Regions from separate parts of the Cupriavidus sp. USMAHM13 genome, predicted to be linked through region 3. Evidence: predicted binding sites of a transcription regulator. Region 3 holds the regulator's gene; each other region holds the start of a gene.
What was found. Region 3 encodes FNR, which switches genes on or off when oxygen is low (the NO sensors DNR and NnrR bind a similar motif). Its sites were predicted from a motif close to TTGATNNNNATCAA; they were not measured.
Positions count from the first base shown of each region.

Region 1: the regulator FNR is predicted to act here: its motif matches at 3,766-3,779, upstream of BKK81_RS14405 (universal stress protein).
Region 2: the regulator FNR is predicted to act here: its motif matches at 5,149-5,162, upstream of BKK81_RS07330 (DUF3149 domain-containing protein).

Region 1 is NZ_CP017751.1:3,273,683-3,284,053, reverse strand. It holds gene BKK81_RS14420 (hypothetical protein) at 1-21, shown strand, start outside; gene BKK81_RS14415 (EAL domain-containing protein) at 18-2,525, opposite strand; gene BKK81_RS14410 (zinc-dependent alcohol dehydrogenase family protein) at 2,656-3,657, opposite strand; gene BKK81_RS14405 (universal stress protein) at 3,933-4,760, shown strand; gene BKK81_RS14400 (OmpA family protein) at 4,792-5,319, opposite strand; gene BKK81_RS14395 (diguanylate cyclase domain-containing protein) at 5,344-6,594, opposite strand; gene BKK81_RS14390 (YfiR family protein) at 6,591-7,193, opposite strand; gene BKK81_RS14385 (response regulator) at 7,312-10,371, opposite strand, start outside.
Region 2 is NZ_CP017751.1:1,673,912-1,684,282, reverse strand. It holds gene BKK81_RS07345 (cytochrome c) at 1-2,455, shown strand, start outside; gene BKK81_RS07340 (MFS transporter) at 2,999-4,312, shown strand; gene upp (uracil phosphoribosyltransferase) at 4,465-5,115, shown strand; gene BKK81_RS07330 (DUF3149 domain-containing protein) at 5,281-5,433, shown strand; gene BKK81_RS07325 (helicase HerA-like C-terminal domain-containing protein) at 5,526-7,052, opposite strand; gene BKK81_RS07320 (YebC/PmpR family DNA-binding transcriptional regulator) at 7,280-8,005, shown strand; gene purD (phosphoribosylamine--glycine ligase) at 8,120-9,388, shown strand; gene hemF (oxygen-dependent coproporphyrinogen oxidase) at 9,540-10,371, shown strand, end outside.
Region 3 is NZ_CP017751.1:3,084,502-3,094,872, forward strand. It holds gene scpB (SMC-Scp complex subunit ScpB) at 1-888, opposite strand, end outside; gene BKK81_RS13560 (sulfite exporter TauE/SafE family protein) at 1,501-2,259, opposite strand; gene fnr (fumarate/nitrate reduction transcriptional regulator Fnr) at 2,340-3,065, shown strand; gene BKK81_RS13570 (hypothetical protein) at 3,141-3,386, opposite strand; gene BKK81_RS13575 (hypothetical protein) at 3,383-3,601, opposite strand; gene ccoG (cytochrome c oxidase accessory protein CcoG) at 3,724-5,193, opposite strand; gene ccoP (cytochrome-c oxidase, cbb3-type subunit III) at 5,246-6,160, opposite strand; gene BKK81_RS13590 (cbb3-type cytochrome oxidase subunit 3) at 6,157-6,354, opposite strand; gene ccoO (cytochrome-c oxidase, cbb3-type subunit II) at 6,359-7,027, opposite strand; gene ccoN (cytochrome-c oxidase, cbb3-type subunit I) at 7,046-8,494, opposite strand; gene ccoS (cbb3-type cytochrome oxidase assembly protein CcoS) at 8,658-8,807, opposite strand; gene BKK81_RS13610 (heavy metal translocating P-type ATPase) at 8,810-10,371, opposite strand, start outside.

The DNA of each region.
Region 1 (10,371 bases), 190 kb from region 3:
TTCGGGCCGCTGTCTGCCTAGCCGCAGCGTGCGGCGTCGCTTGCGCCGGCATCCGCGCCAGGGTCGGCGAGCGGCCACTGGGCAGGCCATGCCGCCACCGCAGTGGCCGGAACCGCGCGCGAGAACAGGAAGCCTTGCCCGACCTGGCAACCGTGGGTGGCCAGAAAGCGGTGCTGGAAGGTGCTGCTGACACCCTCCGCCACCACGGTGAGGTCGAGGCTGCGTCCGATGCGGATCACGGCTTCCACCAGCGTGCGGGCTTCCGCGCTCGTTTCCAGCGAGACGAGGAAGGAGCGGTCCAGCTTGATCTCGTCCACCGGCAGGCGCATCAGCCGGCTCAGCGTCGAGAAGCCGGTGCCGAAGTCGTCGATCGAGAGCGGGACGCCGAGCCGCCGCAGGGCCGCGACGCTGGCACCGGTGCCGGCCGAATGCTCGAGGAATACGCTTTCCGTGATCTCGATGATCAGGTCCGCCGGCACCAGCCCGTGACGCGCCAGGGTCTGCTCGATGCGGCCGGGCAGCGCGGGATCGCGCAGGTCGATCGGCGACAGGTTGACTGAGATGCGCGGTACGCCGACGCCGGCCGCGCGCCACTGCGCCAGCTGTGCGCAGGCGGCCTCGATCGCCCACTTGCCCAGCGCGGTGATCAGGCCCTCCTCCTCGGCCAGCGGGATGAAGCGGGAGGGCGTGATCTCTCCCCGTTGCGGGTGGAACCAGCGCGCCAGTGCCTCGACGGCGCACAGCCGGCCGTCGGCCAGCCGTATCTGCGGCTGGTAGTACTGCTGCAGCGTGCCGTTTGCCAGCGCGGCGCGCAGCTCGGTGGCCAGCTCACGATGCTCGGCCAGGCGCCGCGCCACCGCCACATCGTAGATGCCGATCTGGTGGCCGCCACCCTTCTTGGCCTGGTACATGGCCAGGTCTGCCTGCTTGAGCAGGGTCGGGCCGTCGCAACCGCTGCCGCTGAGCGCGCTGGCGCCGATGCTGGCCGAGGCGGGCAGGGCTTGCCCGCCGCCGGCGGGGGGCGCAGCCAGGGCAGCCAGCAGCGCCTCGGCCAGCGCCTTGGCGCGGGCCAGGTCATGGTCCGGCAGGACCACGCCGAATTCGTCGCCGCCCAGGCGGCCGATCGTGCCGGCCTGGCCGACCACGCCGGCCAGGCGCGCCGCCACGTTGCCGAGCACCCGGTCGCCCATGGCATGCCCGTCGGCTTCGTTGACCCGCTTGAAGTCGTCGATATCGATGAACAGCACGGCCAGCGCCTGCCCCGTGGCTCGTGCCGACGCCACCGCATCGTCGAGGCGTGCCAGCAGCAACTGGCGGTTGGGCAATCCGGTCAGCGGATCGTAGTAGGCCAGGCGCTCGATGCGTTCGCGCGCGGCGTCGCGTTCGAGCGCCAGCGCGCACAGGTAGGTGCCCACGTCGACCAGGCTGCGGTGCAGCGCGTCGGGACCCCGGCATTCGTGGAAATACAGCGCGAACACGCCGGCGACCTGACCGTCGTAGGTCTTGATCGGCGTCGACCAGCAGGCCTTCAGGCCGTGCGGCAGGACCAGGTCCCGGTAGGCGGCCCACAAGGGGTCGCTGGCGATGTCGGTGACCAGCACCGGCTTGCCGAAGTGGGCGGCAGTGCCGCAGGAGCCCACCGTCGGCCCGATCTCCAGTCCGTCGATCCGGCTCACGCATGCCGCGGGCAGTCCGGGGGCTGCCAGGGTGCGCAGCCTGCCGTCGGCGATGCGGACCACGCTGACCAGAACCCCAGGGGACACCGCTTCGATCTGCCGGCACAGGCTGTCCATCATCTCTGCGCTGGACACGTCCTTGGCCAAGGCCTCCAGTGCCTTGCGCTGGATGGTGTCACGCAATTTGGTGTCGCTGATGTCCGTCAGCGTGCAGATGGCGCCCGTGATCGCGCCGTCGGCCTGCCGCAGCGGGTTGATTGCCGTGGCGAACCAGCGGGGCCGGCCATGGCGGTCGGCGAGCAGGGCTTCGCGGTGCAGCATCGTGCCCTGCCTGAGTTCGTCCAGCATCTGCGCCAGATGCGCTTCGCTGGTGCGGGCGGGGCGCATCAGGTCCAGCGCGCGGCGCCCGACCGCCTGGTGGCGCTGCAGTCCGAAGACACTGGTGAAGGCGCGGTTGACGTGGCTGACATAGCCGTCCAGGTCGAGGAACAGGACAGGGTTGCCGGCGTGATCGAGATAGGCCGAGGAAAGGGCGGACGCGCGGCCACCGTCGTCGGGCGCGGCGAAATAGGCCAGCTCGCCGCTATCGAGGCGGGAGGTATGCAGGCGAACGGCGAGCCTGCCGCCGTCCTGGGGCGGGCGCTGCAGCACCGGTGGCACGGCGCCATTGCCACCCTCGGGCGGCAGGCCCAGCTCCGCGGCGGCGCGGCCGATCGCTTCGGCACGGATGCATTCCCACAAGGCCTGCGCCGCGGCATTGAAGAGCACCACACGCCCCTCGGCGTCGACCACGACCACAGCGTCGACGGCCTGTTCGAGCGCTGCTTGCCCTAGCGCCTGACATTGCATCTTGGTCCGTTCTCCGCACGGTTGCGTTGGGATTCCTGCGCCGCGACATGGCTGCGCCGGCCGAGTATATGCCATGGGCACGGCCGGTGGGAATGGCCGGGACTCGTCCCGGGCCGGAGCGCCGGTCGGCTCAATGGCCGATGTCCAGCACGGCCGCGCCGGCAAGGCGGCCGTCGCGCAGGTCTGCCAGCGCCGCGTTGGCTTGCTCCAGCGGGTAGAGCGTGGTGTGGGTGCGCAGTGGGATGGCGGCGGCCAGCCGCATCAGGTCGATGCCATCCGCCCGCGTCAGGTTGGCGACGGAGAGCAGGCGCCGCTCCTCCCACAGCAGGCGGTAGGGGAAGGCCGGCAGGTCGCTCATGTGGATGCCCCCGCAGACCACCGTGCCGCCCTTCGCCACTGCGCCCAGGGCGAGCGGCACCAGCGCGCCGACCGGTGCGAAGATCAGGGCGGCATCCAGGACGGCGGGCGGCGCCTCGCCGCTGGCGCCCGCCCAGCGGCAACCGGTCTCGCGCGCGAGCTGCTGCGCGGCCTGGTCCCCCGGGCGCGTGAAGGCAAATACCTCTCGCCCCTGTGCGACCGCGATCTGGGCGACCACGTGGGCGGCAGCGCCGAAGCCGTAGATGCCGAGGCGCGCCGCTTCGCCGGCCAGGCGCAAGGTGCGGTAGCCGATCAGGCCGGCGCACAGCAGCGGCGCCACGTGTTCATCGTCATAGGCGTCCGGCAGGGCGAAGCAATAGCGGCTGTCGGCGATGGCATATTCCGCATAGCCGCCATCGCGTGTGTAGCCGGTGAATCGCGGCGCGTCACACAGGTTCTCGCGCTGGGCGAGGCAGAACGGGCAGTGCCCGCAGGTATGGCCGAGCCAGGGCACGCCCACGCGCTGTCCTGCCTGGAAGCCGCTGACGCCGCTGCCCAGGGACTCGACCCGGCCGACGATCTCGTGCCCCGGGATCAGTGCCGGCTTGGGGTGCGGCAGGTCGCCGTCCACCACGTGCAGGTCGGTGCGGCACACGCCGCAGGTACTGACGGCGATGCGCAGTTCGCCCGGCCCCGGCTCCGGCACCGGTACGTCGCGCGGATGCAGCAGCGGGCTGCTGCCATCGAAGATCATGGCACGCATGGTTTGCGGCATGGCGGGCTCCGGTGAGGACATGTCGGCTCATGCCCGGCGGGCACGGCAGGATCGGTGCGGACGGGCCGCAGGCGTGCATCCAGTATGGCGGGCACCGGGCCAGGCTGCTTGATCGGTATCAAGGTGCTGTGCCGGCCGCTTTGCCATGCTATCCCCCTTTGCGTGGGGCGGCCGGGCTGGGTCGGGCCGGTCCGGCGCTATGATCGGGGTACCGGCCCGCCGGACTCGCGGGCGATCTGCGCAACACGCCGATACTTCATCCGAGAGGTGGCGACATGGACTTCAAGACGGTGCTGGTGGAAATGGGCGACGACGAGGGCGGCGACGCGCGCATCGAGGCAGCGGCCGCACTGGCTGCCCTGGGAGGCGATGGGCACGTGGTCGGCGTGACGGCCACGGGTTTCCGTCCCGATCCGTTCCGGGGCGCGGGTGAGGAAGCCGGCCGCTATGCCGCCCAGGCCGAGCAGCGCCAGCAGCAGCGCCGCGCGGCGGACGAGGAACGCCTGCGCCGCATCGTGGCACAGGCAGCGCCCAGCCTAAGCTGTGCCCACATGCTGCTGGCCGAGGATCCTGGCTGGGCTCTGGCCTTGCAGGGCCGGCTGGCCGACATCATCCTGGTGGCGCGTCCGCCGGTGCCCGACCTGGCGCCGGTGCTGGCGGCGCAGACTGCCGAGTACGTGCTGCTGAATGCCGGCCGGCCGGTGCTGGTGCTGCCGCCGCAGGTGCGCCGCGTCGAGGCGCGCCATGTTGCGGTGGCCTGGGATGGCCGGCGCGAGGCAGCCCGCGCGGTCGCCGATGCGCTGCCCTTGCTCAGGCGCGCGCAGCGGATCAGCCTGGTCTCGATCGATCCGGAGGGGCGCGGCGTGGCACAGGGCGATGGACTGGCCGCGTACCTGGCGCGGCACGGGATCCGCGCCGAACCGGTGCCGGTGCCGACGCAGGAGGCGGTCGGCCCCGCGCTGCTGCGCGCCGTCGGCCATCTGCACGCCGATCTGCTGGTGGCCGGTGGCTATGGCCACTCGCGTGTGCGGGAACTGGTGATGGGGGGCGCCACCCGGGTATTGATGCGGCACGCCGAGGTGCCGCTGTTGATGTCGCATTGAGCCGCCGGCGCCACCGCGGGCGTCGCCGTGCTCAGTCGACCGTGACGATGATCGCGACGCGGCGATTCTGTGCGCGGCCCTCGGGGGTATGGTTGTCCGCCACCGGCCGGCTCATGCCCAGGGCACGCACTTCGATATCGTCGCGCGCGAAACCCGCGCTCACCAGCACGCCGGCGATGGCCTGCGCGCGGCGCAAGGAGAGCTTCAGGTTGTAGTCGGTGCTGCCGGCGTCGTCGGTATGGCCGTCCAGCCGCACATGGTCGATGCCGGCGCCCAGCAAGGCCTGCCCGATCCTGCGCAGATTGCTTTGCCGTTCGGGCGGGATCGCATCGTCGTCGAAGCCGAACAGCACCTTTTCCGACAGGTCCAGTTCCCAGCCCAGGCCAGTCAGGTGGAAACCCTGCTGCCGCAGCGTTTCCACCTGCTGTGCGGTGAGCTTGCGGTACGGTGCGGTCTGGCAGCCGGCCAGGGCCAGGGCGCCAGCTAGCAGCAGTGCCGCCGCGGCGCGGGCGCAGGCATGCGCCGATGCGGTCTTGCGGGTGGTTCGTGCAGTGCCCACGTCCCTCCTCCCTTTTCTTCTCCCCTAGTCGGCGCCGTCCGGCGGGGGGGCGCTTTGCCAGGTGCCCCCCGAGCGGCGCTTGGCGCCATACATGGCGCCGTCCGCCGCCCGCAGCAGGGCTTCCGCCGTGCCGCCATGCGCCGGATAGGTTGCGATGCCGATGCTGACCGGGGCCGTGACCGATGTGCCGGATTTCAGCATGATCGGCTCGCGCAGGCTCGACAGGATGTGCTCCACCACACGGATCGCATCCTGCGGCCGCTGCAGCGGGGCCAGCAGCACGGCGAACTCATCGCCGCCGAGCCGTGCCACCAGGTCCGTTTCGCGCAGGCAGGCGCGCACGCGGGCCGCCACGCTGATCAGTACCTCGTCGCCGGCGGCATGGCCGAAACGGTCGTTGATGTCCTTGAAGGCATCATTGTCGAGGTACAGCACGGCCGCGTGCCGTCCTTGTGCCTGCACCGCGCGCAGCGTGCGCTCCAGCGCCTGCTCGAATGCCGTCCGGTTGAGCAGTCCGGTCAGCGCGTCGTGGCTGGCCTGGTGGGCGAGCGAGCGGTTCTCATGCTGCAACTGCTTCTGCCAGTCCTCCAGTTCGTCGAGCAGGCCGTTGAAGTCTTCTCCCAGCGCATGCAGTTCGGCGATGTGCGCGGGCGGGGTGCGCTGCTCGAAGGCACGATCCGAGCGTACCGCATGTGCCACCCGCATCAGGTTGCGCACCGGCTCGGTGATGTGCGTCAGCATGCGGCGCGACATATAGTGGGCGCTGACCGCGGTGAGCAGCAGGCAGGCCAGCAGGCCGAAGGCGCCGCTGGCGAGGAAGCTGAGCAGGTTGGCCGGATCCCCCGACAGGCGCAGATAGCCCACAGCCTGCGCATCATGCAGGATGGGTTGCTCGACCGGCTCCGCCAGCAGCAGTTCGCCGATCGCCCGGCTGAGGCCCGAGAACCGGTGGGCATCGGGGCGCCGCCATTCGGCGAGCAGGTGGTCGCCGCGGTCGTAGACGCTGGCATAGGCGACGTCCTCGCTGGCGATCAGCGCGAGGGCGTCGCGGGTGGCGGCCTTGTCGTTGAACACCACCGGGGCCTCCAGCGCGTAGGCCACCGAGCGTGCCACCAGGCGCAGGTTGTGGTCCGCGTAGACGCGCAGGGCGGTGATGCCGAGCACGGTCAGCGACAGGCCAGCGGTGCAGATGGCGATGAGCGCCACGCTCAGGTGGATGCGCCGCAGGGTGCTTTGCAGCGTCGGGCGCGTGCCGGGCCTGTTGTTTCCGATCATGGCGTGGTTCCCCGCCGACGGCCGAGTTGCAGCACGCCGGGGTGGACGTGGATGCCGCTGCGGGCCACCGAGTCGAGATTGACGCGGAAGGACACCTGCGCATCCCGCACACTGAGGCAGAACATGCTGCCGACCTCGCACTCGAAGTCTCCCTCGCTGATGACCAGTACCGGCTGGCCGCTCAGTTCTCGTCCCAGCAGCTTGCGCTTGTCATCGGTCATGGTGCCGACGTAGAGCGCGTCGCAGTCGCGCGCCAGGTCGCTGCCGGTAACGTCGACCACGCGCGTGCGCACCGGCCGCCCATTGGCCAGCGTGCCTCCATCGAGCAGCTTGGCGGAATAGAGGCTGGAGCGTTCCACGCACAGCCGCAACACCGCTGGCTCGCTCGGCCAGCGTGCGTAGCTGAGCAGGTTGAATACGGTCTTGGCTACCGCGTCCGCGCGTTGCTGCAGGGTCTGGGCTCTCGCGTCGGGCGCGTGGGCCAGCGGAAAGATAGCCAGCAGCAGCGCTAGCAGGGCCAGCACGCAAGGTGGCGGGGCGCTGCGGACGTGGTGGCTGCCGGTGCCTGCCCGGAAGGACGGAAGGAGTGGCGGACGCATGACATGGTTCGGGGCGGGCGACGCCTGCGGGCGCCGACCGACCGGGTATTGTCATGGTGCCCGGCAGCGCAGGTCAAGGCGGCGCCGGAGAGTATGTTGCCGCTGCGCGGTGCGGCAGTCAGCCTGTCCGGCTGACTGCCGGCCTGCCGGCAGCGCCTTCGCCGTCGGCCGGCCCGGTGCGTCCGGCTCTACCGCTTTCGGCGTAGCGGATCAAGGCGGCCAGCAGCCGGTCCATGTGAGCGCAGGCGACTCGCAGTGGCTGTAGAGTTCTCTCAGGTGTCTCCTGCGGCACCCGGTGCGACACGGCCTGCTCGAATTCCGCGCAGGCCAGAAGGACGGGTTCGAAGCCGATGACGGCGGCGCCGCCCTTGAGCTTGTGTGCATCCGACGCGGCCTTCGACAGGGCGCCGGCAGCCATGGCTTGCTCGATCTCGCCGAGGTACTGGTGGCTGGTCGACTGCAGCAGGTGCAGGAAGGCGGCTGCCTCGGGGCCGTCCGTGAAGATCTCGCCCACGCGCTGCGCCGCACGCTGGGCATGGCCTTCGCGAGTGCCGCTTCGCCGTGTCCTGGCCGTGCTGCCGGGCGGGGCGGTGCCGGTGGACGTGCTGGTGGACGTGCTCGTGCGGGCGGTGCCGGCAAGAGGGGAGCCGGGCCTGGCCTGCTGCAGCAGAGCGCGCAGGGCGTCCAGGCCGGCCGGCTTCACCAGGCAGCGGTCCATGCCGGCCTCCTGGGCCTGCCGGGCGACTTCCGGCCGTGCGTCGGCGGTACAGCCGATCACGAAGAGATGGCGCAGGCGCGCATCGGCACGGATGCTTCGCGCGAGCGCGTAGCCGTCCATGCCGGCCATATTGCAGTCGGTGATGACCAGGTCGGTCTCGTGGTGTGCCAGGATCTCCAGGGCTTCCCGCCCATCGGCCGCCGTATGGACCGTCACCACCCCGAGGAAGCCGAGCTGGCGCACCAGTAGCTGTCGGTTGGCGGGATGGTCGTCGACCACCAGCGCGCGCAGTCCGGCAGGTGTCGCCAGCGGCTCCGGCGGCAGCGCATGGCCGGTTGCGGAAGAGGGCAGGTCGGCCAGCGAGGCCGGGATCTCGACGAAGAACTCGGTGCCCAGGCCGAACTCGCTGCGCAGCCAGATGCGCCCCTGCATCTGCGCCAGCAACTGGCGGCAGATCCAGAGTCCCAGCCCGGTGCCGCCGAAGCGGCTGCCGGTGTCGCGCCCGGCCTGGCGGAAGGGCAGGAAGAGCGAGGCCTGCTGGTCCGCGCGGATGCCCGCTCCGGTGTCCCGCACCGCGATATGCAGAGTACCGCCGTCCGGACGCCCGCCTTGCCATCGCACCTCCAGGGCCACGAGGCCGTGCTGCGTGAACTTCAGGGCATTGCTGAGCAGGTTGCCGACGATCTGGCGTACGCGCAGGGCATCGATGCGGATCGCGGGCGGCAGCGTTTCGTCGAGGTGGGCTTTGAACTGCAGCCCCTTCTCGTGCGCCAGCGGCCGGTAGATCAACAGCAGCCGCTCCAGCTCCTCGCGCGGATCGGCCGGCTGCGGGTCCAGGCTCAGCTGTCCGGCCTCGATCTTGGCGTAGTCGAGGATATCGTTGATCAAGGTCAGCAGCGACTGGGCGGCCTGCTGTACCGCCACCAGGCTGTGCTTGTCCGGCCGTCTGCGCGAGCGGATCTCGAGTTCGAGCGTACCCAGGATGGCGTGCATCGGCGTACGGATCTCGTGGCTGATGGTGGCCAGGAAGGTGCTCTTGGCACGGTTGGCGGTATCGGCCGCCTGCTTGGCCTGCTGCAGTTCACGCTCGGTGCGCTTGCGTTCCGTGATGTCCAGCCAGCCGCCCAGCACGCCGTCGAAGCGGCGGTCGGCGCCATAGAGCGGCAGCAGCCAGATAAAGAGGTCGACGTCCTGGCCCCGGTGCTCGAGGTGGCAATCTGTCATGCAGGCGCGGCGCTGGGCGCGGACACTGCGGGCCAGCGCGGCGAGGCGCGCATCGAGCGCGCCGCCGCTGCCCGCGCGCTCCCAATCGTCCGCGCGCCCGCGCTCCAGCAGGGCGGCCGCCGTGTCGCCGTAGGCGGCGGCGTAGTGCGGATTGCAGCTGGCCAGGCGGCCGTGTGCGTCGCGCACGAAGACGGCGAACGGCAGCCCGTTGATCAGCGTGCGCTGGAATTCCAGCTGGTCGCGCAGCCGCAAGGCCTGCTGGCGCCGCGTGTAGTAGGACCAGCCGAGGTAGAGTCCGCCGGCGCACAACAGCCCCAGCGACACCGCCAGCCCCAGCAGCAGGCCTTGCGTCTGGCGGTCCGACAGCCCGTAGCGCGGGATTGCCACGCGAGCGCCGTTCCAGTCACGCCGGATGGCGTCGAGCTCCTCCGGCGGGACGCTGTCGAGCACCTTGTCGATGATGCCGATCAGTTCAGGGGAGCGGAAATCGGCGGCGAAACTGATCGGCCAGGGGGAGTCGCTGGTGGTTGCCGCCACCGCGAACTGCCCGTCGAAGCGCGTGGCGTTCAGGTAGTTCGCACTCGTCAGGTTGGTGATGATGGCATCGACCTTGTGCTCCTGCAGCCAGCGGAACAGGACCAGCATGTCAGGCGCCACCGCGATGCTGGCGGCTCGCCCGGCCACGCCATCGGGCAGCAAGCCGCGCGTGCCGAGGGTGTTGCCGGGTACGCCGACGCGCCGCCCGGCCAGGTCGGTGGCCTGCCGGATGCCCTGCTCATCGGCGTGCGTGGTGATGACCCACAGCGACTCCATGTAAGGCGTCGAGAACAGCATGTGCTGGCGCCGCTCCTCCGTCGCGGTCACGGACAGCAGCAGATCGATGCGGCCCGAGCCCAAGGCAGCGAAGCCGTCGGCGTCGTTGTCGAGGAGCACCGGTTCGAATTGCAGGCCGGTGCGGGCGGTGATCACGGCCAGCAGGTCCATCGACAGGCCGGTGGGGCTCGCATCGCGATGGTCGAGAAAGGAGAACGGAGCGAGGAACCGGGCCGCGCCGAAGCGCACGCGCGGGTGGGCGCGGATCCAGGCGGCTTCTTCCGGGGACAGGTTCACTTGCTGGGCGACGCGGAAATGGCTGGCCGAGCCGAGCCAGCGCTGCTGGATGTCACCGGCGATGCGGATCGGTACGTGGCGCAGCAGGATGTCGATCGCCTGCAGCAGCGGGCGCTGGCGCGGCGT
Region 2 (10,371 bases), 1.4 Mb from region 3:
CGATGGCGCCGACACCGCCCTGCTCGCGCACCATGCCGCCGCCGACGCCGCGCTGCTGGCACAGGCGGCGCAGGCATGCGTGCGGCGAACCCTGAGCGCAGCCGATGCCGGCCTCGCCGATGCCACGCTCGACTGGCGGATCGACAGCGCGCACAGCGGTGCCGCGCTCCACGCCTATGCCGCCACGCTCGGCGGCACCCGTGCCCCGGCCGTACCGCTGGCGCTCTGGCTGACGCGCACGGCGGCACCGGTCGCCGACGTCGCCGAGTTCGCCGAGTTCGCCGAAACCATCGATAGCGGAAACGCGTGTGCGCCCGGCACGGCGCTGCTGCCCTATCGCATCCCCCATATCGAGATCCACGCCGCCGGCACCGACGCGAGCGCGGCCGGCACGCGATCGGCCGATGGCCGGGGCGACAGCCTGGCCAACGCACGCGCCCGGGTCTTCGCCCAGGAGTCGCATTTCGACGAGATCGCCGTCGGCGCCCGGGTCGACCCGGTGTCGCTGCGGCTCGACCACCTCGACGACGCGCGCGGCGCGGCACTGATCCGCGAGGTGGCGCAGCGCGCCGGATGGTCCTCGGAGCCACCGCCCGTCCGCGCGACGGGCGGTGGCGGCAATGTGCGCCGCGGCCGCGGCTTCGCTTACGCGCATGCAGTGGAAGACGAGGCGGCGCCGAGCTGGTCGGCCTGGGTGGCCGAAGTGGAGATAGACGGCACCACCGGTGAGCTCGCGGTCACGCGTGTCACCGTCGGCCACGACAGTGAAGCCGCGGCGCCCGGACCTACCTCCGCGACCTCGCCGCCGATGGAGCAACTGGCAGCGCAGACCGCACAGCAACTGACCGCTCCGCCGCCGGCGTTCGACACCTGGGCGGCATCAGGGGCACCGTGGACTCCGGCCGCCTCGGCACTGCAGGCGCCGGCCACAGCCGCTCTCCCTGCCACCAGGACCAGGGCGCCGGACATCCGCATGGCCGGCGCCCTGGCCTCGCGCCCCACGCTGGCGGCGGGTGCCGCGGCCACGCTGCCGGCCGCCGCGGCAGTGGCCAACGCCATCTTCGACGCCACCGGCGTGCGCCTGCGCGAACCGCCGTTCAGCGCCGACCGCCTGCGCCTGGCGCTGGCGGCGCAAGCCGCCGGCAAGGCGCGCCGCCGGCGCGGCTGGCTTGCCGCCGGCGCGACAGCGGCGGCGAGCCTGTGCGCCACCGTGCTGCCCTGGCGCGCACCGCTCGCACCGGTGGCGCCACCCGAACCGGGCTTCTACTCCGCGGCCACGCTGGAGCGCGGCCGGCTGGTGGCGGCCGCGGGCGATTGCGCCGTCTGCCATACCGCTCCCGGCGGCCCGAAGAACGCCGGCGGGCTGGCGCTCGAAACGCCGTTCGGCACGGTGTACAGCACCAATATCACCCCCGATGCCGAGACCGGCATCGGCACCTGGTCGTTCGCCGCCTTCGAGCGCGCCATGCGCGAAGGCGTGCACCGCGACGGCCACCGCCTGTATCCCGCCTTCCCCTATACGGCCTTCGCCAAGATCAGCGATGCCGACCTGCAGGCGCTGTACGCCTACCTGATGTCGGCCGAGCCGGTGCGGGCCACCGCACCCCGCACCGAACTCGCCTTCCCGTTCCAGCTGCGGCCGCTGCTGGCGGGCTGGAACCTGCTGTTCCACCGCAACGCGCCATTCCGCCCCGACGCCGCGCGCTCGCCGCTGTGGAACCGCGGCGCCTACCTGGCGGAAGGCCTGGGCCATTGCAGCGCCTGCCATTCGCCGCGCAACGCGCTCGGCGCGGAAAAAGGCGGCCGCCACTACCTGTCGGGGGGCAGCGCCGAGGGCTGGGAAGCGCCCGCCCTGACCGCCCTGTCGCGCGCACCGGTGCCGTGGACCGAGGAGGCCTTGTTCACCTACCTGCGCGGCGGCTACGCCGCCCATCATGGTGCCGCCGCCGGCCCGATGGCGCCGGTGGTGGAGGAACTCGCCCAGTTGCCCGCATCTGACGTGCAGGCCATCGCCCACTACATCGCCTCGTTCGCCGCGCCGCCTCCCGCACCCGAGCGCATCGACGCGCTGGCCGCGCAGGCCGAGCGGCGCAGCGCGCAAGCCGCCGCCTCGCTCAGCGGCCCCGCTGCGCGCCTGTACCAGAGCGCCTGCGCGGTATGCCACCAGTCCGGGCAGGGCATGCGCCAGTTCGGCGTGAAACCTTCCCTGGCGCTGAACACGAACCTGCACGCCGACCGCCCCGACAATGTGATCCAGGTGCTGCTGCAAGGCATGCCGGCGCCGCCTGACAGCGCGCTCGGCGCGATGCCGTCCTATGCGGACAGCCTGGACGACGGCCAGGTCGCCGACCTTGCAAGGTACCTGCGCGCACGCTTTGCCCCCGACAAACCCGCGTGGCAGGACGTCGATGCCACGGTTGCGCGCCTGCGCGCCGCTCCCGCTCACCGCCCCTGACGGAGATCCGCGCGGCAGGCTGGCCGCGCACCGCCTTCCCGCGCAGGCGCCACCACGGAACGAGCGAAGCGAAGCCGGCCTGCCGCCGATCGACCTTACCGCGCCCCTCATGTAGCGCACACTGAATCGATATGTAGCGAGCACTACATACATGCAGCGAGACGCGCCACGGTGCATGCCGGCACAAGGACGGCGCACAGGCGTGGCGTACCGGCCCGGAGACAAGACGAGAAACGCACCATGGGTAGACAACAAGGAGAGACGATGACGTATCCGTATCACATGCGCCCGATGAACCCGCTGCCGGCGCCCCCGGCATAGTTCTCGCTTTTCCAGACTGCAGTCGTCACCACGTTTCATTGCGATGTGGCGCGCATGGCATCATGCGCCCGGCCTCGCCGCGATGGACGTTGGCTTCCGGATTCAGGAACCAGCCTTACAGAACAGGTGGACAATATGTCATCATCCATTTCATCCCTGCCATCCCCGACCATCGCAGAGGCGACGATCGGCTCCCCCTCCCAGCCAGGCCCGAGGCCGGCGATGTCGCACACCATCACGATCGAGCAAGGTATCCGCGCGGCCGGCGTCGGCAAGTTCCAGTATCGCCTGTTCGTCATCTTCGGCCTGGTCTGGCTGGCCGACGCGATGCAGGTGCTGTCGATCGGGTTCACCGCGCCTTCGATCGCCTCGACCTTCGGCATCCCGGTTCCGACAGCCTTGCAGACCGGGACGATGTTCTTCGTCGGCATGCTGGTCGGCGCCTTCGTGTTCGGCCGCCTGGCCGACCGCATCGGGCGCCGCCCGGTGCTGATGATGGCCGTGGTGATCGACGCGGCCTGCGGCGTCGCCTCCGCCTTCGCGCCGGACTTCCAGTGGCTGCTGCTGCTGCGCCTGCTGACGGGCATCGGCGTCGGCGGCACCCTGCCGGTCGACTACACCATGATGGCCGAGTTTCTCCCCGCCGACCGCCGCGGCCGCTGGCTGGTCCTGCTGGAGTCGTTCTGGGCGGTCGGCACCATCCTGCTCGCCGTGCTGGCCCTGATCGCCGCCACGCATGGCGACAGCGCCTGGCGGCTGATCTTCTTCGTCACCGGCATCCCGGCCCTGGTCGGCGTGGTGTGCCGCCTCTTCGTGCCAGAATCGCCGCTCTACCTGAACCGCTCGGGCCGTTCCGACGAAGCGCGCGCGGTGTTGCGGCGCGTGGCAGCCGCCAATCGCGTCAGCGCCGAGATCCCGCCGCTGGAACCGCAGCAGGCCGAGCGCAAATCGGTCCTGGCGCTGTTCGCCGCGGGATGCCGGCGCCGCACCCTCTGCCTGCTGGCCGCCTGGATGCTCATCTCTGTCGCCTACTACGGCGTCTTCGTCTACCTTCCGGTGAAGCTGGCAGGCCAGGGCTTCGGCTTCATGCGTGGCCAGGTCTTCCTGATCCTGCTGGCGCTGGTACAACTGCCCGGCTTCGCGCTGGCCGCCCACGGCGTCGAGCGCTGGGGCCGCAAGCCGACCCTGATCGGCTTCCTGCTGCTCAGCGCAGCGGGCTGCATGCTCTACAGCCTGGGCCAGTCCCCGGCCATCGTGGTCGGCTCGACCTTGCTGATGAGCTTCGCGCTGCTCGGCACCTGGGGCGCACTCTATGCCTTCACGCCCGAGGTCTACCCGACCGACCTGCGCGCCAGCGGCATGGGCACCGCTGGCGCGATGGCGCGCTTCGGCGGCCTCTTCGCCCCCTCCATCGTCGCCCCCATCATGGCCAGCCAGTTCACGCTCGCGCTGGCGCTGCTGTCATCCTTCCTGGCCGTGGCGGCCCTGGCCATCTTCCTGGTGGACATCGAGTCGAAGAACCGCGCGCTGGACTGAGACAGGATCCCGGGGGCGGTCCCGGAGGAAGGCGGGCCGGCCGACCGCGCGGCGGCCGGCTTCCATTACAATCCGCCTACACCGGCGCGGCGGCCCGGTCGCCCCGACCCGGCCGCCCGCCTCCCCTCTCCCGCCGAGCCCTCGCCGTCGCCATGAAACAAGATCCGCGCTTTCCCAACCTGTTCATCCTCGATCACCCGCTGATCCAGCACAAGCTCTCGCACATGCGCGACAAGGAGACTTCCACGCGCACCTTCCGCGAACTGCTGCGCGAGATCACGCTGCTGATGGGCTACGAGATCACCCGCGAACTGCCGCTGACCACGCGCCGCATCGACACCCCGCTGGTCACCCTGGACGCTCCCGTGATCGCCGGCAAGAAGCTGACCATCGTGCCCGTGCTGCGCGCCGGTGTCGGCATGAGCGACGGCCTGGTCGAACTGATCCCCTCGGCACGCATCGGCCATATCGGCGTCTACCGCGACGAGCAGCACCGTCCGGTGGAATACCTGGTGCGGCTGCCCGACCTGGAAGACCGCAGCTTCATCCTGTGCGACCCGATGGTGGCCACCGGCTATTCCGCCGCGCATGCCGTCGACGTGCTCAAGCGGCGCGGCGTCAAGGACGAGGCCATCACCTTCGTGGCGCTGGTGGCCGCGCCCGAGGGCGTGGAAGTGTTCCAGAAGGCCCATCCGGGCGTGAAGCTGTTCGTGGCTTCGCTGGACAGCCACCTGAACGAGGATGCCTACATCGTGCCGGGCCTCGGCGACGCCGGCGACCGCCTGTTCGGCACCAAGAACTGAGACTGAGCGCCGCAGGCGCCATTCGCGGCGGGCTTGACGGACCTCAAGGTCCGCAGCCCGCGAATCCTTACACTCGTCCCTTGAGCGCCGTACAAGCCTGCGGCGCCGCAGTCGCCCCCTGACCGCAGTGCGCGGTATGCCGCGCAAGGAGCAAGGAGACGAGACATGGCAGCCATCAAGATCCTGTTCACCACCGATGTCGGCCTGATGAGCCTGGGCGTCATCGCCTTCATCATCGGCATGGGCACCTTCTTCGCCCGGCTGTTCCGCAGGAAGATGCGCGAGGACGCGGCGCGCGCCGCCGCAGGCGGGAACTGAACGGCAACCGGAGCAGACCTGGGGCGACAACGCAGCAGCAATGGAGCGGCGCGCTGCCGCTCCGGCAGGGCCGCCGGCCTTGCCCGCTGCGCCTACTTCTTCTTGCCCGAGCCGAGCAGGCTGCCGAGCACGCCGCGGATCAGCTCGCGCCCGACCTGCGAGCCCACGGTACGCGCCGCCGACTTGGCCATCGACTCCAGGATGGAATCCCCGCGCCCGCTCTTGCCGGTGCCGCGCGTCAGCGTGCCGAGGATTTCGCCGGCCTGGCCGAGCCAGCCGCCGGTTCCGCCACCGTCGCCCCCACTTGCCTCGCCTGCGGGAGCCGCGGCCCCGCCGGTCGCCGGGGCCGCGCGGCCCTTGAGCTTTTCATAGGCCGATTCGCGGTCGATGGCCTGGTCGTAGACGCCGGCCACCAGCGACGTCGCCATCAACTGCTTGCGTTCCGCATCGCTGATCGGGCCGATGCGGCTGCCCGGCGCCAGCACCCAGGCGCGCTCGGTCACCCCGGGCGTGCCCCTGGCGTCGAGCAGCGACACCAGCGCCTCGCCCACGCCCAGTTCGCCGATGGCCTGTTCCAGGTCCAGCGCGGGGTTGGCCCGCATGGTGGTGGCGGCCACCTTGACGGCCTTCTGGTCGCGCGGGGTGAAGGCCCGCAAGGCATGCTGGACGCGGTTGCCGAGCTGGCCGAGCACGGTGTCGGGAATGTCGGCCGGGTTCTGCGTGACGAAATACACACCCACGCCCTTGGAGCGGATCAGCCGCACCACCTGCTCGATCTTGTCCAGCAGGGCCTTGGGGGCATCGTTGAAGAGCAGGTGCGCCTCGTCGAAGAAGAACACCAGCTTGGGCTTGTCGAGGTCACCTGACTCGGGCAGCTTCTCGAACAACTCGGACAGCATCCACAGCAGGAAGGTGGCATACAGCTTGGGCGAGTTCAGCAGGCGGTCGGCCGCGAGGATGTTGACCACGCCCTGGCCCTTGTCGGTCTGGATGAGATCCTCCAGGTTCAGCATCGGCTCGCCGAAGAAGACATCGGCGCCCTGCGATTCGAGCGCCATCAGGCTGCGCTGGATGGCGCCGATGGAGGCCGCCGAGATATTGCCGTACTCGGTGGTGAACTGCCCGGCATTGTCTCCCACGTACTGCAGCATCGCGCGCAGGTCCTTGGCGTCGAGCAGCAGCAGGCCGCTGGCGTCGGCGATGCGGAACACCAGGTTCAGCACGCCCTGCTGGGTGTCGTTCAGCTCCAGCATGCGCGACAGCAGCAGCGGCCCCATATGGCTCACCGTGGCCCGCACCGGGTGGCCCTTTTCACCGAACACGTCCCACAACGTGGCGGGACAGGCGCCCCAGGCCGGCTCGGGCAGTTGCAGCTCCTGCAGGCGAGCCTTGAGCTTGTCGGTCGGCTGGCCCGCCTGGGAGATGCCGGCCAGGTCGCCCTTGACGTCGGCCAGGAAGACCGGCACCCCGAGCCGCGAGAAGCCCTGGGCCAGCGCCTGCAGGGTCACGGTCTTGCCAGTGCCGGTGGCACCCGTGATCAAGCCGTGGCGGTTGCCCATCCCGGGCAGCAGGGCGAGTTCATGCTGGGCGTTCTTGGCGATGACGATGGGTTCGGCCATGGCGGGGTCTCGTGTCGGCGGTGGCGCCGGGCGCCGGCGGGCGCGCAGCCCCGGCGCCGGCGGGGGCGCGTGATAAAATGCAAGGTTGATTATAGCCAGCAGCAAGGCATAACAAGCACATGGCGCGCCCGCCATGGCCGATCGCATCGGCATGGCGGGCGGGCCAGGCACATCCGGCGGCGGCGGGAACCTGCGCGCCGCCACAGCATTCCGCCTCGGAGAACATCATGGCCGGTCATTCCAAATGGGCCAACATCAAGCACAAGAAAGCCGCCGCTGACGCCAAGCGCGGCAAGATCTGGACTCGCCTGATCAAGGAAATCACGGTTGCCGCCAAGCTCGGCGGCGGCGATGCGGACTCCAACCCGCGCCTGCGCCTGGCCATGGACAAGGCCACCGACGCCAACATGCCCAAGGACAACATCCAGCGCGCCATCCAGCGCGGCGTGGGTGGCCTCGAAGGCGTCAACTACGAAGAGATCCGCTACGAAGGCTATGGCCTGTCCGGCGCCGCCATCATCGTCGACTGCCTGACCGACAACCGCACCCGCACCGTGGCGGAAGTGCGCCACGCCTTCTCCAAGCACGGTGGCAACATGGGGGCCGAAGGCTCGGTGGCCTTCATGTTCACCCACTGCGGCCAGTTCCTGTTCGCCCCCGGCACGCCCGAGGACAAGCTGATGGACGCCGCGCTGGAAGCCGGCGCAGACGACGTGGTGACCAACGACGACGGCTCCATCGAAGTGGTCTGCCCGCCCAACGACTTTGCCGCCGTCAAGGCGGCGCTGGAAGGCGCCGGCTTCAAGGCGGAGGTCGCCGACGTGGTGATGAAGCCGCAGAATGAGGTCAGCTTCACCGGCGACGATGCGGTCAAGATGCAGAAGCTGCTCGACGCCATCGAAGGCCTGGACGACGTGCAGGAAGTCTTCACCAACGCGGTCATCGAGGAATAAGCAGGCCTCCCGCAATCGGCTGGCGGCAGCCGGCGGCGCAAGCGCCGGCACCGCCCTTTCCGCGCCCCTCGGCACCGTCGCATCGCACGGGCGCATCTCTTCTGGCAGTGGATCATGAAAGTATTGGTTGTCGGCTCGGGCGGCCGTGAACACGCGTTGGCCTGGAAACTGGCCCAGTCCCCCAAGGTACAGGTTGTCTACGTGGCCCCCGGCAACGGCGGCACGGCGCTCGACAAGCGCCTGCAGAACGTGCCGCTGACCGACCCCGAGGTGCTGGCCGCCTTCGCCGAGCGCGAGGGCGTGCAGTTCACCGTGGTCGGCCCGGAGGCGCCGCTGGCCGCCGGCATCGTCGACATCTTCCGCGCCAAGGGCCTGCGCATCTTCGGCCCGACCCGGGCCGCCGCGCAGCTCGAGTCCTCCAAGGACTTCGCCAAGGCCTTCATGCAGCGCCACGGCATCCCGACCGCGGCCTACCAGACCTTCTCCGACGCCGCGCAGGCCCATGCCTACATCGACGCGCAGGGCGCCCCCATCGTGATCAAGGCCGACGGCCTGGCCGCCGGCAAGGGCGTGGTGGTGGCGATGACGCTGGAAGAAGCGCACAGCGCGGTCGACATGATGCTGGCCGACAACAAGCTCGGCGACGCCGGTGCGCGCGTGGTGATCGAAGAGTTCCTGGAGGGCGAGGAAGCCAGCTTCATCGTCATGGTGGACGGCAAGAACGTGCTGGCCCTGGCCACCAGCCAGGACCACAAGCGCCTGCTGGACGGTGACGCCGGCCCCAACACCGGCGGCATGGGCGCCTACTCGCCGGCCCCGGTGGTAACGCCCGCGCTGCACGCGCGCGCGCTGCGCGAAATCATCCTGCCCACCGTGCGCGGCATGGAGAAGGACGGCATTCCCTACACCGGCTTCCTCTACGCCGGCCTGATGATCGACAAGGACGGCAACCTGAAGACGCTGGAGTTCAACTGCCGCATGGGCGACCCCGAGACCCAGCCGATCCTGGCGCGCCTGAAGACCGACCTGGTCGACGTGCTCGACCACGCGGTCGCCGGCAAGCTGGACAGCATCGAACTGGAATGGGACCGCCGCACCGCGCTGGGCGTGGTCATCGCCGCCCACGGCTATCCCGACGCGCCGCGCAAGGGCGACGCCATCACCGGCATTCCTGCCGAGACCGCGGACAGCGTGACCTTCCACGCCGGCACCACGCTCAAGGACGGCACTCTGCAGGCATCGGGCGGGCGCGTGCTGTGCGTGGTGGGGCTGGCCGACACGGTCAAGGCGGCGCAGCGCGCGGCCTATGCCGCAGTGGAGCAGATCCGCTTCGACGGCATGCAGTACCGCAGCGACATCGGCTACCGGGCGATCAAGCACTGAGCCGGCATGCCGGGCGCAGGCGCCGGTGCCGGCGCCCGGTCTTCCGGCCTGCCGGTACAATCATGACAACGCCATGACGCCGGGCGCCGCCACGCCCGGCCCCCGTCCCCGGCCCGAAGGGCCCGCCGCGGGTCCGCCCGCCTCCATCGCCATGATCGATTCCCAGGCAGTACGAGACTACCTGCTCGGACTGCAAGACCAGATTACCGACACGATCGCCGCCATCGACGGCGGCGCATTCCGCACCGACGCCTGGGAAAAGCCGCCCACCGAACGCCTGCGCGGCAACGGCCGCACCCGCATTCTCGAAGGCGGCGCCGTGATGGAACGCGCGGGCGTGGGCTTTTCGCACGTCACCGGCGACGCGTTGCCGCCGTCGGCCAGCGCCAACCGGCCCGAGCTGGCCGGGCGCGGTTTCGAGGCCATGGGCGTATCGCTGGTGTTCCATCCGCGCAATCCCCACGTGCCCACGGTCCACATGAATGTGCGCTGCTTCCTGGCCACCAAGGCCGGCGCGGATCCGGTCTGGTGGTTCGGCGGCGGCATGGACCTGACCCCCTACTACGGCGTGGCGGAAGACTGCGCGCACTTCCACCGCACCTGCCGCAATACCCTGGCGCCCTTCGGCGACGACCTCTATCCACGCTTCAAGCAGTGGTGCGACGAGTATTTCTACCTGAAGCACCGCGGCGAGGCGCGCGGCATCGGCGGCATCTTCTTCGACGACTTCTCCGCACTCGGCTTCGCGCGCAGCTTCGACATGATGCGCGCGGTCGGCGATGCCTTCCTGCCAGCCTACCAACCCATCCTGGAAGCCCGCCGGCACACGCCCTACGGCGAGCGCGAGCGCGACTTCCAGGCCTACCGGCGCGGCCGCTACGTCGAGTTCAACCTGGTCTTCGACCGCGGCACGCTGTTCGGGCTGCAGTCGGGCGGACGCGCCGAATCCATCCTGATGTCGATGCCCCCGCAAGCCAGCTGGC
Region 3 (10,371 bases):
GTCGCGCGCATCGCGCTCGCCGTCTGCCGGCGTGAGAGCATCGGCCGGCTGGGCGGATGCGGTCTCGGTATCGGGTACGCCGTCGGCCGGCGTCCGCGCGGACGCCTCGGCGGCATGGCTGGCTGGCTCAGGTATCTGCCGCACAGCCTGGGGAACGGCGTCAAACCCGGCGGGAACCTGCCCAGGTGCGGCTTCGATGATCGCCTCGGTAAGCGTCGCCGGCGCCAGGCCGCCGGCGACACGGCCGGCCTCGGCGACCGTCATGCCATCCAGGGCCAATTGCCCCTCCGCATCCTGCCCGGCGGGCACGCCGGCCTGGCCAAGCGACTCGAAGTCAATGGCCTGCTGGTCCAGCAAGGCCGCCTGGATCTGCGCTTGCGCATCCTCCAGCTGGGGCAACTCGTCCAGGGTACGCAAGCCGAGATCATCGAGGAAAGCCTTGGTGGTCGCGTACAGCGCGGGCCGCCCTGGCACATCGCGATGGCCGATCACTTCGATCCATTCGCGGTCCTCGAGCCGCTTGATCACCTCCGTGCTGACGGTCACCCCGCGGATCTCTTCGATGTCGCCGCGGGTTACCGGCTGCCGGTACGCGATGATCGCCAGCGTCTCCATCACCGCGCGCGAGTATTTCGGCGGCTTCTCCGGATTCAGGCGATCGAGGTATTCGCGCATGCCGGGCCGGCTCTGGAAACGCCAGCCACTGGCCAGCGCCACCAGTTCCACGCCCCGATCACGCCAATCCAGACGTAACTCGTCCAGCAGCACGCGGATGGTGTCGGCAGCCACCTCATCGGCGAACAACCGTCGCAGTTCCGCCACGCGCAAGGGCTCCTGCGCGCAGATCAACGCAGTCTCGAGGACGATTTTCGCCTCTTGGGTATTCATATACGGATGTGTGCAGCCTGTCTTTGCACCTGCCCCCGGCGGACCGCCGGAGGATTCGGGGATTTCGGATCCAGCGAGGCCGAAGCGCCATCGCCATCTCATTGCGCGGCCGGCCGGCATGCCGTCCGCATGAAAGCCGCGCGCCCATCTTATTCTGCTTCGGGTTGCCGGGTCAGTCCGGCGGAGAATTGCCCTGCTGCCGGCCTCAGCGCCGGCCGAAAGGCCTCTTGCGTTGCACCGCCCTTCTGGAGCGGCGGATCGGCGCGAACGGGTCCAACCCCTTCCGCCGCAAGAACGATGCAGTCATCCGCACGGTGTTGCGCACCTCCCGTCGCGCAACGCCCAGCCGGTCTTTTGAACCGGAGATCTTGTCAACCGGCATGGCTTGCTGCGAGGTGGCTACGTCCGTCAGCAACATTCTGCCCGGACTGGCCTCAGGACGGCCGTTCGAGTTGCCCGGCCATGCGCGCGGCAGCGCCAGCGCGATAGATACTGCAATGCTGCCGATTGTAGGGCATTCCGGCCCGGCGCTGCAACCGCCCATCACCAGCGCGGCGCCTTCGGCACACCCGACAAAGTGCCTCACGCATCACCAAAACAGAAGAGCCCCCTTCAGAACACCACACAGAAGCCGTGTGCGGCGAGCGTGTGCGGCAACATCGCCGCCCGCACAAGCCCGGCCGCACCAAACCCCATCACTGCCACGCCGGCACCGACGCGCACCCAGGGCCGGCGCGACCAGCCGCGCAACGCGCCGGACAGGCCGGACAACATCAGCAGGTTGGGCAAGGTCCCGAGACCGAATACCCCCATCAGCAAGGCCCCCGACAACGCGTTGCCGGCAAGCAACGATAGGGTGAGCGCACCGTAAACCATGCCGCACGGCACCAGCCCCCACGCCAGACCGATGCCGAAACGCCTGAGCAAGCGCGGGCGGACCTGAATCGGGGCGGACGGGGCACCGGCGCGCCGCCCGCGGAGGCGGCCTGCCAGGGCTCCGGCCCCACGCGCCACCAAGCGCTCCAGCGCGGCGAACTGCGGCGCGCGCCCGGCCAGCAGCCACAGGCCGGTGCCCAGCAGGACCATGCTGCCAGCGGCAAACAGGCCGCGCTGCAGCGGCAGGTATTGGGCTCGCCAGGCACCGGCGCCGACCGCGCCCAGCGCGGCACCGAGCAGCATGTAAGTCACCACCCGCCCCGCATGCATGGATAACTGTTCACGTAACCAGTCCCGCGGCCTGCGCAGCACGACGACCGGCGCTTCCGCCTGCGGCCGCTCGACCGCCAGTGCAATGCCGCCGCACATGGCTGCGCAGTGCACGCCACCCAGCAAGGCCAGCAGAAAAACACTGAAAAAGACCGCCGCAGTCAACTTTCGCTCCCCTTCGGATGCCTTCACACAGTAAAATGCAGAAATTGCGCCCTCGCAGCTCAACGACAATAGGCCCCGGCTTGCTCAATTCCATCCCCGTCACCGCGATGTCGCCCCGTTGCTCGTCCTGCTCGCTCGGACACCTGTGCGTGCCGGTCGGCATGAACCGCAACGACATCGAAAAGATCGACTCGCTGGTGAAGGAACGCGTGCGAGTCCACAAGGGCGAGACGCTCTACCGGCTCGGCGAACCCCTGAGCGCAGTCTACGCGGTGCGCTTCGGCACCCTGAAGACACACGTGACGATGGAAGACGGGCGCTCGCAGATCACCGGCTTCCACCTGCCGGGCGAAGTCGTCGGACTCGACGGCCTCGGCGAGATGCAGCACGCGTCGGATGCTACCGCACTGGAAGACACCGAGGTCTGCGTGATGCGCTTCAACGACCTGCAGACCCTGTCGACCACCGTGCCGTCGCTGCAGCAGCAGTTCCTGCGCATGATGAGCAAGGAGATCACGCAGGACCAGGTCATGCTGCTGACGCTCGGCTCCATGCGCGCCGAGGAGCGCCTGGCCGCCTTCCTGGTCAACCTGTCCGAGCGCCTGTCGGAGCGCGGCTACTCGTCGACCGAGTTCGTGCTGCGCATGAGCCGGGAGGAAATCGGCAGTTATCTCGGCCTCAAGCTGGAAACCGTCAGCCGCCTGTTCTCGCGCTTCGCCGAGGCCGGGCTGATCCAGATCCGCCAGCGCCACGTCAAGCTGGTCGACGTACCCGGCATCAAGCAGATCTACGGCAAGAGCTGCTGACCAAGCCGAGGGCGCAGGCATCCGGCGCCTTCGACAGGCCCCGTTCTGCCCAGCCCTTCGGCCTGCGCGCATCCCCTACTCCAGTTCGTCGGTATCGCCGAGGCGCACCGGCATCGTATAAAAGGTCAGGGCGCTCGACAGCGAGCACAGCAGCCAGGCCAGCAGGAAGCCGATGGTGTAGACCGCCTCGCGCGAGGCCTCGACCGGCCGCCCGAACAGCCTGAGATCGCTTGGATCCACCAGCGAGAACACCGCGGCGGTTGCCACACCGGCGACCAGGAAGGCCGGCCACAGGACCCACATCAGCCAGCGCAGTCTCATGGCCGCTCCGTGGCTGTCGCGCCGGACACTGCCCGCGCCGCGCCCTGCCGCTCGACCACCAGCCCGTGCCGGCTGACGCCCTCCTCGATCGGCTTGTCGGGATGCGTCATCGCCAGCCAGATGGTCACGCCGCAGGCGGCCATCGCCGCCAGCGGCCCGCTCATCAGCAGCCAGGGCCAGGGTTCCTTCCACCACGGCCGCACGGCCTGCTGCATCGTGCCGGCGTCCGTCAATGATTGTCGGGCGGGTCCTTGCATGGCTTCGCTCCTTGCTGTTACGCACGGCGGCATCGTGGCCGCCCCGCTTGTCTGCCCTGCGGCAATCCCCTCCGCACGCCCTACAGGTCGCGCGGCACGATGAAACTAGTCGATTGGTTCACCTCGACGACATGCCCCTCCTCCTGGCCGCCCTGCACCGTCACGCGGATCTTGTGCGTGCCCTGCCGCGCCTGCTCGAGCGGCACGCGCACGCGGATGGCCAGCAGGCGGTTCGAGGTCGGTGCGAGTTCGCCGGTCGCCCCGTCGGACTCCACGCGCAGCTTGCCGAGTTCCGCACTGTCGGCGCGAATGGTGAACTGCATCGGCGCCTCGCTAGTATTGATCAACTGCAGGCGGTAGACGTTCTCCACCCAGCGCCCCTCGACTTCGCGCCCGAGGCTGCCGCGGTCGCGGATGATATCCACCTTCAGCGGCGTGCGCAGTGACAGCGAGATGGCGAAGCCCGCCAGCAGTGCCAGCCAGATCGCCGAATAGATCATCACGCGCGGACGCAGCAGGCGCTTGCGCGTCGCCTGGGCCGACCAGCCCTTGCGCATCGCGTTCTCCGACGTGTAGCGGATCAGCCCGCGCGGGTAGTCCATCTTGTCCATCACCTGGTTGCAGGCATCGATGCAGGCGCCGCAGCCGATGCACTCGTACTGCAAGCCGTCGCGGATGTCGATGCCGGTCGGGCAGACCTGCACGCAGATGCTGCAATTGACGCAGTCGCCAAGCCCAGCGGCGCGGTGGTCGGCCTTGCGCGAGCGGCTGCCGCGCGGGTCGCCGCGGCCGCTGTCGTAGGTGACGACAAAGGTGTCGCGGTCCACCATCACGCTCTGGAAGCGCGCGTAGGGACACATGTACTTGCACACCTGCTCACGCATGAAGCCCGCGTTGCCCCACGTGGCGAAGGCGTAGAACAGCATCCAGAAGGCCTGCCAGGGCCCGAGCGCGAACGCAGCCACCTGCCCGCCCAGCTCGCGGATCGGCGCGAAATAGCCAATAAAGGTGAAACCGGTCCACAGCGCCACCACGATCCACAGCAGATGCTTGGTCGCCTTGATGCGCAGCTTGCGCAGCGACCACGGATCGCCGTCGAGGCGGATGCGGGCGAAACGATCGCCTTCGACATGCCGCTCGATCCACATGAAGATTTCGGTATAGACCGTCTGCGGACAGGCATAGCCGCAGAACAGCCGGCCGGCGATGGCGGTGAACAGGAACAGGGCCAGCGCCGAGATCACCAGCAGCACGCTCAGGTAGATCACGTCCTGCGGCCACAGCACCAGCCCGAAGATATAGAACTTGCGCGCGCCCAGGTCGAACAGCACCGCCTGGCGCCCGTTCCACTGCAGCCACGGCGTACCGTAGTAGATCAGCTGCGTCAGCAGCACGAGCCAGACGCGCCAGTTCGAGAAGGCACCGCTGACCGAGCGCGGGTAGATCTTGCGGCGGACTTCATACAACGCCTCGTCGACCGACTCGGTCGCAGGCGCTGCGGTTGCCGGCCCGCCCTTGCGGGCCAGCGGTTCCGTCTCCGGTGCATTCATTGGCTGGCTCCGGCGGCGCACGCGCCCTGCGGCGCGGCGCGATGCACTTTCCTCATCGTGACGCCTCCGGCGCGTTCGACAGCCCCCAGACGTAGGCGGTCAGCATGCGGATACGCTCCGGCGTCAGGATCTCTTCATGCGCAGGCATATGGTTGTTGCGTCCCTTCAGGATCCCCTCCACGATGGTGGACTCCGAGCTGCCGTACAACCATGTGTTGTCGCTCAGGTTCGGTGCGCCCAGCGCCTGGTTGCCCTTGCCGTTGGCGCCATGACAGGCCGCGCAGGTGGACTTGAACGTGCCCTCGCCACGTGCGGCACGGATCGGATCGTAGGCCAGGCCCGACAGGGAACGCACATACTGCGCCACGTCGCCGGCGAGCTTGGCATCGATGACCGCCGAGAACGGGGGCATCACGCCATTGCGACCCTTGGTGATGGTCTGCTGGATGGTCTCGGGCTCGCCGCCGTACAGCCAGTCGTGATCGCTCAGGTTGGGGAAGCCGCGGCTGCCGCGCGCGTCCGAGCCGTGGCATTGCGCGCAATAGTTCAGGAACAGCCGCTGCCCGATCTCTCGCGCCTCCGGATCGGCCGCCACCTGCTTGATATCCATCTTCATGTACTTCGCGTAGACCGAGTTCTGCAGTTTCTCCGCGGCCTGCCGGTGCGCTGCGAGTTCGCCTTGTGTGGAGAACTTCAGCAGGCCGGCGTAGGAACCGAGCCCCGGATACAGCACCAGGTAGCCCAGGCCGAAGATGCAGGCCAGCAGGAACATCCACATCCACCAGCGCGGCAGCGGGTTGTTGAGCTCGCGCAGGTCGCCGTCCCAGACATGGCCGGTGTCCTCGACCGCGCCCTGTGCCTTGGCGACCTTGCGTTGCGAGAACAGCAGCCAGACGCACCACACGATGCCCGCCAGGGCGATCGCCGCGATGTAGTAGCTCCAGAAATCCGAGATGAAGTCGCTCATGAACTGATCTTCCTGCTAGATGTGGTATCCACATGGCTGCCCGCGCCCGCCACCGACGTCTCGTCAGGCAGTGCGAACGGCAGCATGGCCGACTCTTCGTTGGCGCGCCGGCGGCCGGCGGACCAGGCCCACCAGCAGATGCCGAGGAAGAAGAGCATCGACAGCACGGTCGAGAATGCGCTCAGCATGGCCATGGCCTCACTCCTTGGCCGGCTGCCCGCCGGCAACCGCGGTGTCGACCCGCACATTGCGCTTGTTGATGCCCAGGCCCTGCAGATAGGCCACCAGCGCGTCTTCCTCCGTCTTGCCTTCCAGCTCGGCCGGCGCCTTGGCGATCTCGTCGTCCGTGTAAGGCACGCCCAGGCGGCGCAGCGCATGCATGCGCGCCTGCACGTCATGCGTTGGCAGCACGGTCCTCTCCAGCCACGGGTAGGCTGGCATCACCGATTCCGGCACCACGTCACGCGGGTTGCGCAGGTGGATGCGCTGCCAGTCGTCCGAATAACGGCCGCCCACGCGCGCCAGATCCGGGCCGGTACGCTTGGAACCCCACAGGAAGGGATGGTCGTAGACCGACTCGCCCGCGGTGGAGTAATGGCCGTAGCGCTCGGTCTCGGCCTGCAGCGTGCGGATCTGCTGCGAGTGGCAGCCGACACAGCCCTCCCGGATATAGATGTCGCGGCCCATCAGGCGCAGCGCCGAGTATGGCTTGATGCCGGGATCGGGCTCGGTGGTCGAGTGCTGGAAGAACAGCGGCACGATCTGCACCAGGCCGGCAATGCTGACGACCACGATGGTGCAGATGATCAGCCAGCCGACATTCTTCTCCAGCGTCTCGTGCGAAAAGAAGCTTCGATTCTCAGACATGGTCCTTTCCTGGGCGTATCAGTGGGCGGTGGCCGGCAGGCTCGCCGGGATCGGTGCATCGACCGCGGGCCGCCCGACGATCGTCTTGGCCACGTTGTAGGCCATCAGCAGCATCCCCGAGAGGAAGCAGATACCGCCCGCCAGGCGGATCAGGTAGAACGGGTACTTGGCCTTGACCGCCTCGACGAAGGCGTAGGTCAGCGTGCCGTCCGGCTGCGTGGCACGCCACATCAGGCCTTCCATCACGCCGGCGATCCACATCGAGGCGATGTACAGCACCACGCCGATGGTGGCGATCCAGAAGTGCAGCTCGATCAGGCGCACGCTATACATCTGCTTCTCGCCGAACAGGCGCGGGATCAGGTAGTAAAGCGAGCCAATCGAGATCATCGCCACCCAGCCCAGCGCACCCGAGTGCACGTGGCCGATGGTCCAATCCGTGTAGTGCGACAGCGCGTTGACGGTCTTGATCGACATCATCGAGCCCTCGAAGGTCGCCATGCCGTAGAAGGACAGCGCCACCACCAGGAACTTGAGGATGGGATCGGTGCGCAGCTTGTGCCAGGCGCCCGACAAGGTCATGATGCCGTTGATCATGCCGCCCCAGGACGGCGCCAGCAGGATCAGCGAGAAGACCATGCCCAGCGACTGCGCCCAGTCGGGCAGCGCGGTGTACTGCAGGTGGTGCGGGCCGGCCCACATATAGGTGAAGTTCAGCGCCCAGAAGTGGACGATGGACAGGCGGTACGAATAGATCGGACGCTCGGCCTGCTTGGGAATGAAGTAGTACATCATGCCCAGGAAGCTGGTGGTCAGGAAGAAGCCCACCGCGTTATGGCCGTACCACCACTGCACCATGGCGTCCTGCACGCCGGCATAGGCCGAGTAGGACTTCCACATCGACACCGGCATCTCGAGGTTGTTGACGATGTGCAGCAGCGCGATGGTCAGGATGTAGGCGCCGAAGAACCAGTTGGCCACGTAGATATGCTTGGTCTTGCGCTTGATGATGGTGCCGAAGAACACCACCGCGTAAGCCACCCACACCAGCGTGATCAGGATATCGATCGGCCATTCCAGCTCGGCGTACTCCTTCGAGCTGGTGATGCCCATCGGCAGCGTGATGGCCGCCGCCACGATCACCAGTTGCCAGCCCCAGAAGGTGAAGGCCGCCAGCGGACCGCAGAACAGGCGGGCCTGGCAGGTGCGCTGGACCACGTAGTACGAGGTCGCGAACAGCGCGCTGCCGCCGAAAGCGAAGATGACTGCATTGGTGTGCAAGGGGCGCAGGCGCCCGAACGACAGCCACGGCGTGTTGAAGTTGAGCTCCGGCCAGATCAGCTGTGCTGCGAGCAGCACGCCGACGGCCATGCCGACGATCCCCCAGACCACAGTCATGATGGCGAATTGCCTCACGACGCCGTAGTTGAAGGTGTCGACGCGTGAAGACGCGGCAGTGACATCCATTCAGACCCCCCAAGACTAAGTAGTGAAAACCGATCTGGCGAAAGCGCCGATGATGTGAATGTATGAAGCCCGGGCCCCGCGTGCGTTGATCTGCATCAAGCGCCCCCCGCTGCGCGCAGAACCGAAGGCATCGGCCACGGTCGCACGCCACCTGCCACCGCCCTCAGGACGGCTTGTCGTTGTCGAGCAGCACCGCTTCGGCGGGCCGGTCGAGGTCGTCGTACTGGCCGGCGTGCAAGGCCCACCAGAAGGCGCCGGCAATCAACACGACCAGCGCCAGGCTCAGCGGCACCAGCAGGTAAAGCGTTTCCATGGTCAGTCCTCCGAGGCTGGATCCGTCGCACCGGACGCGGCCGGCGCCGACAGCAGGCGCCAGGCATTCGCCACCACCAGCAGCGAGGAGATCGACATGCCGAGACCCGCCATCCAGGCCGTGACGAAGCCGGTGGCCGCCAGCGGGATCGCCAGCACGTTGTAGAGGAAGGCCCAGGCGAGGTTCTGCCGCACCACGCGGCGCGTGCGGCGAGCGATGGCCAGCGCCGTCGCGATCTCGTCGACGCCACCGTGCGCCAGCACCGCGTCCGCGCCGGCCTGCGCCAGCGGAGCGCCGCTGCCGATCGCGATCGAGACCTGGGCCTGCGCCAGCACCGGCGCGTCGTTGATGCCGTCACCGACCGCCAGCACGACCGCGCCGCGCTGCTGCAGCGCGCTCACATAGTCGCGCTTGTCCTCGGGCGTGGTGCCGCCGCGGGCATCGGCGATGCCGAAGCGGCGCGCCCACCAGTCGACCGTCGCCGGATCATCGCCGGACACCAGGTGGCAGCGCACGCCCAGGCCCCGCAGTCGCGCCAGCAGGACGCCGGTACGGGCGCGCTCGACATCGTGCAGCACGAAAGCCGCCAGCCAGCGGTCCGCTTCGCCGAGCCAGACCGCGGTGGCGCCTGCCGGAAGATCGGGCTCGGCCGCACCGTGCAAAAGATCGCCCGGGGCGCCTCCCGCCAGTTCCGCGACGAAGGACTGGCGTCCGAGCCGCAGGCGCCGCGCGCCGATGCGGGCCTCGAGGCCCTGCCCCGGCACGCTGCGCAGCGCGGCGACCGGCACCACCTGGGGCGGGGAGTCCCCCTCCCCATCGGCCGCCGTGGCCGCGCGGCGCTCCTGCGCCGCCGCCACCAAGGCCTGTGCGATGGGATGCTCGCTTGCCGCCTCCATGGCAGCGGCGAGCGCCAGGCACTGGTCGGCTGGCGCGCCCTGCGCCGCACGCACCTCGGCCAGCGCGAAGCGTCCTTCGGTCAAGGTCCCGGTCTTGTCGAGCACGACATCGCTGACCTGCGCCAGCGTTTCCAGCGCATGGCCGCGCGTCAGCAGCACGCCGCGCCGCGACAGCGAGGCGCCGGCAGCCGCCAGCGCAGCCGGCGTCGCCAGCGACAGCGCGCAGGGACAGCTCACCACCAGCACCGCCACCGCCACCAGCAACGCGCGCGCCGGATCGATCCAGGCCCACCAGACCAGGCCAGTCACGCCCGCCAGCAGCAGCAAGGCGGCCACGAACCAGCCAGCGACGCGGTCGGCCAAGGTCGCCAGGCGGGGCTTGTCGGCCAGCGCACGGTCCAGCACGGCGACGATCTCCGCCAGGCGCGTGCCTGCGCCGATGCGCTCGACGCGGATTTCGAGCGGGCTGGCGGTGTTGAAGCAGCCGGCCAGCACCGCTTCGCCGGCCGCGCGCCGGACCGGCCGGCTCTCGCCGGTCAGCATCGACTCATCGAGCGCGCTGCTGCCGGCCTCGACCACGCCATCCGCCGGCACCACCTCGCCTGCCTTGACACGGATGCGGTCGCCGGCGCGCAAGCGCGCCACCGGCACGCGCTCCACATTGCCGC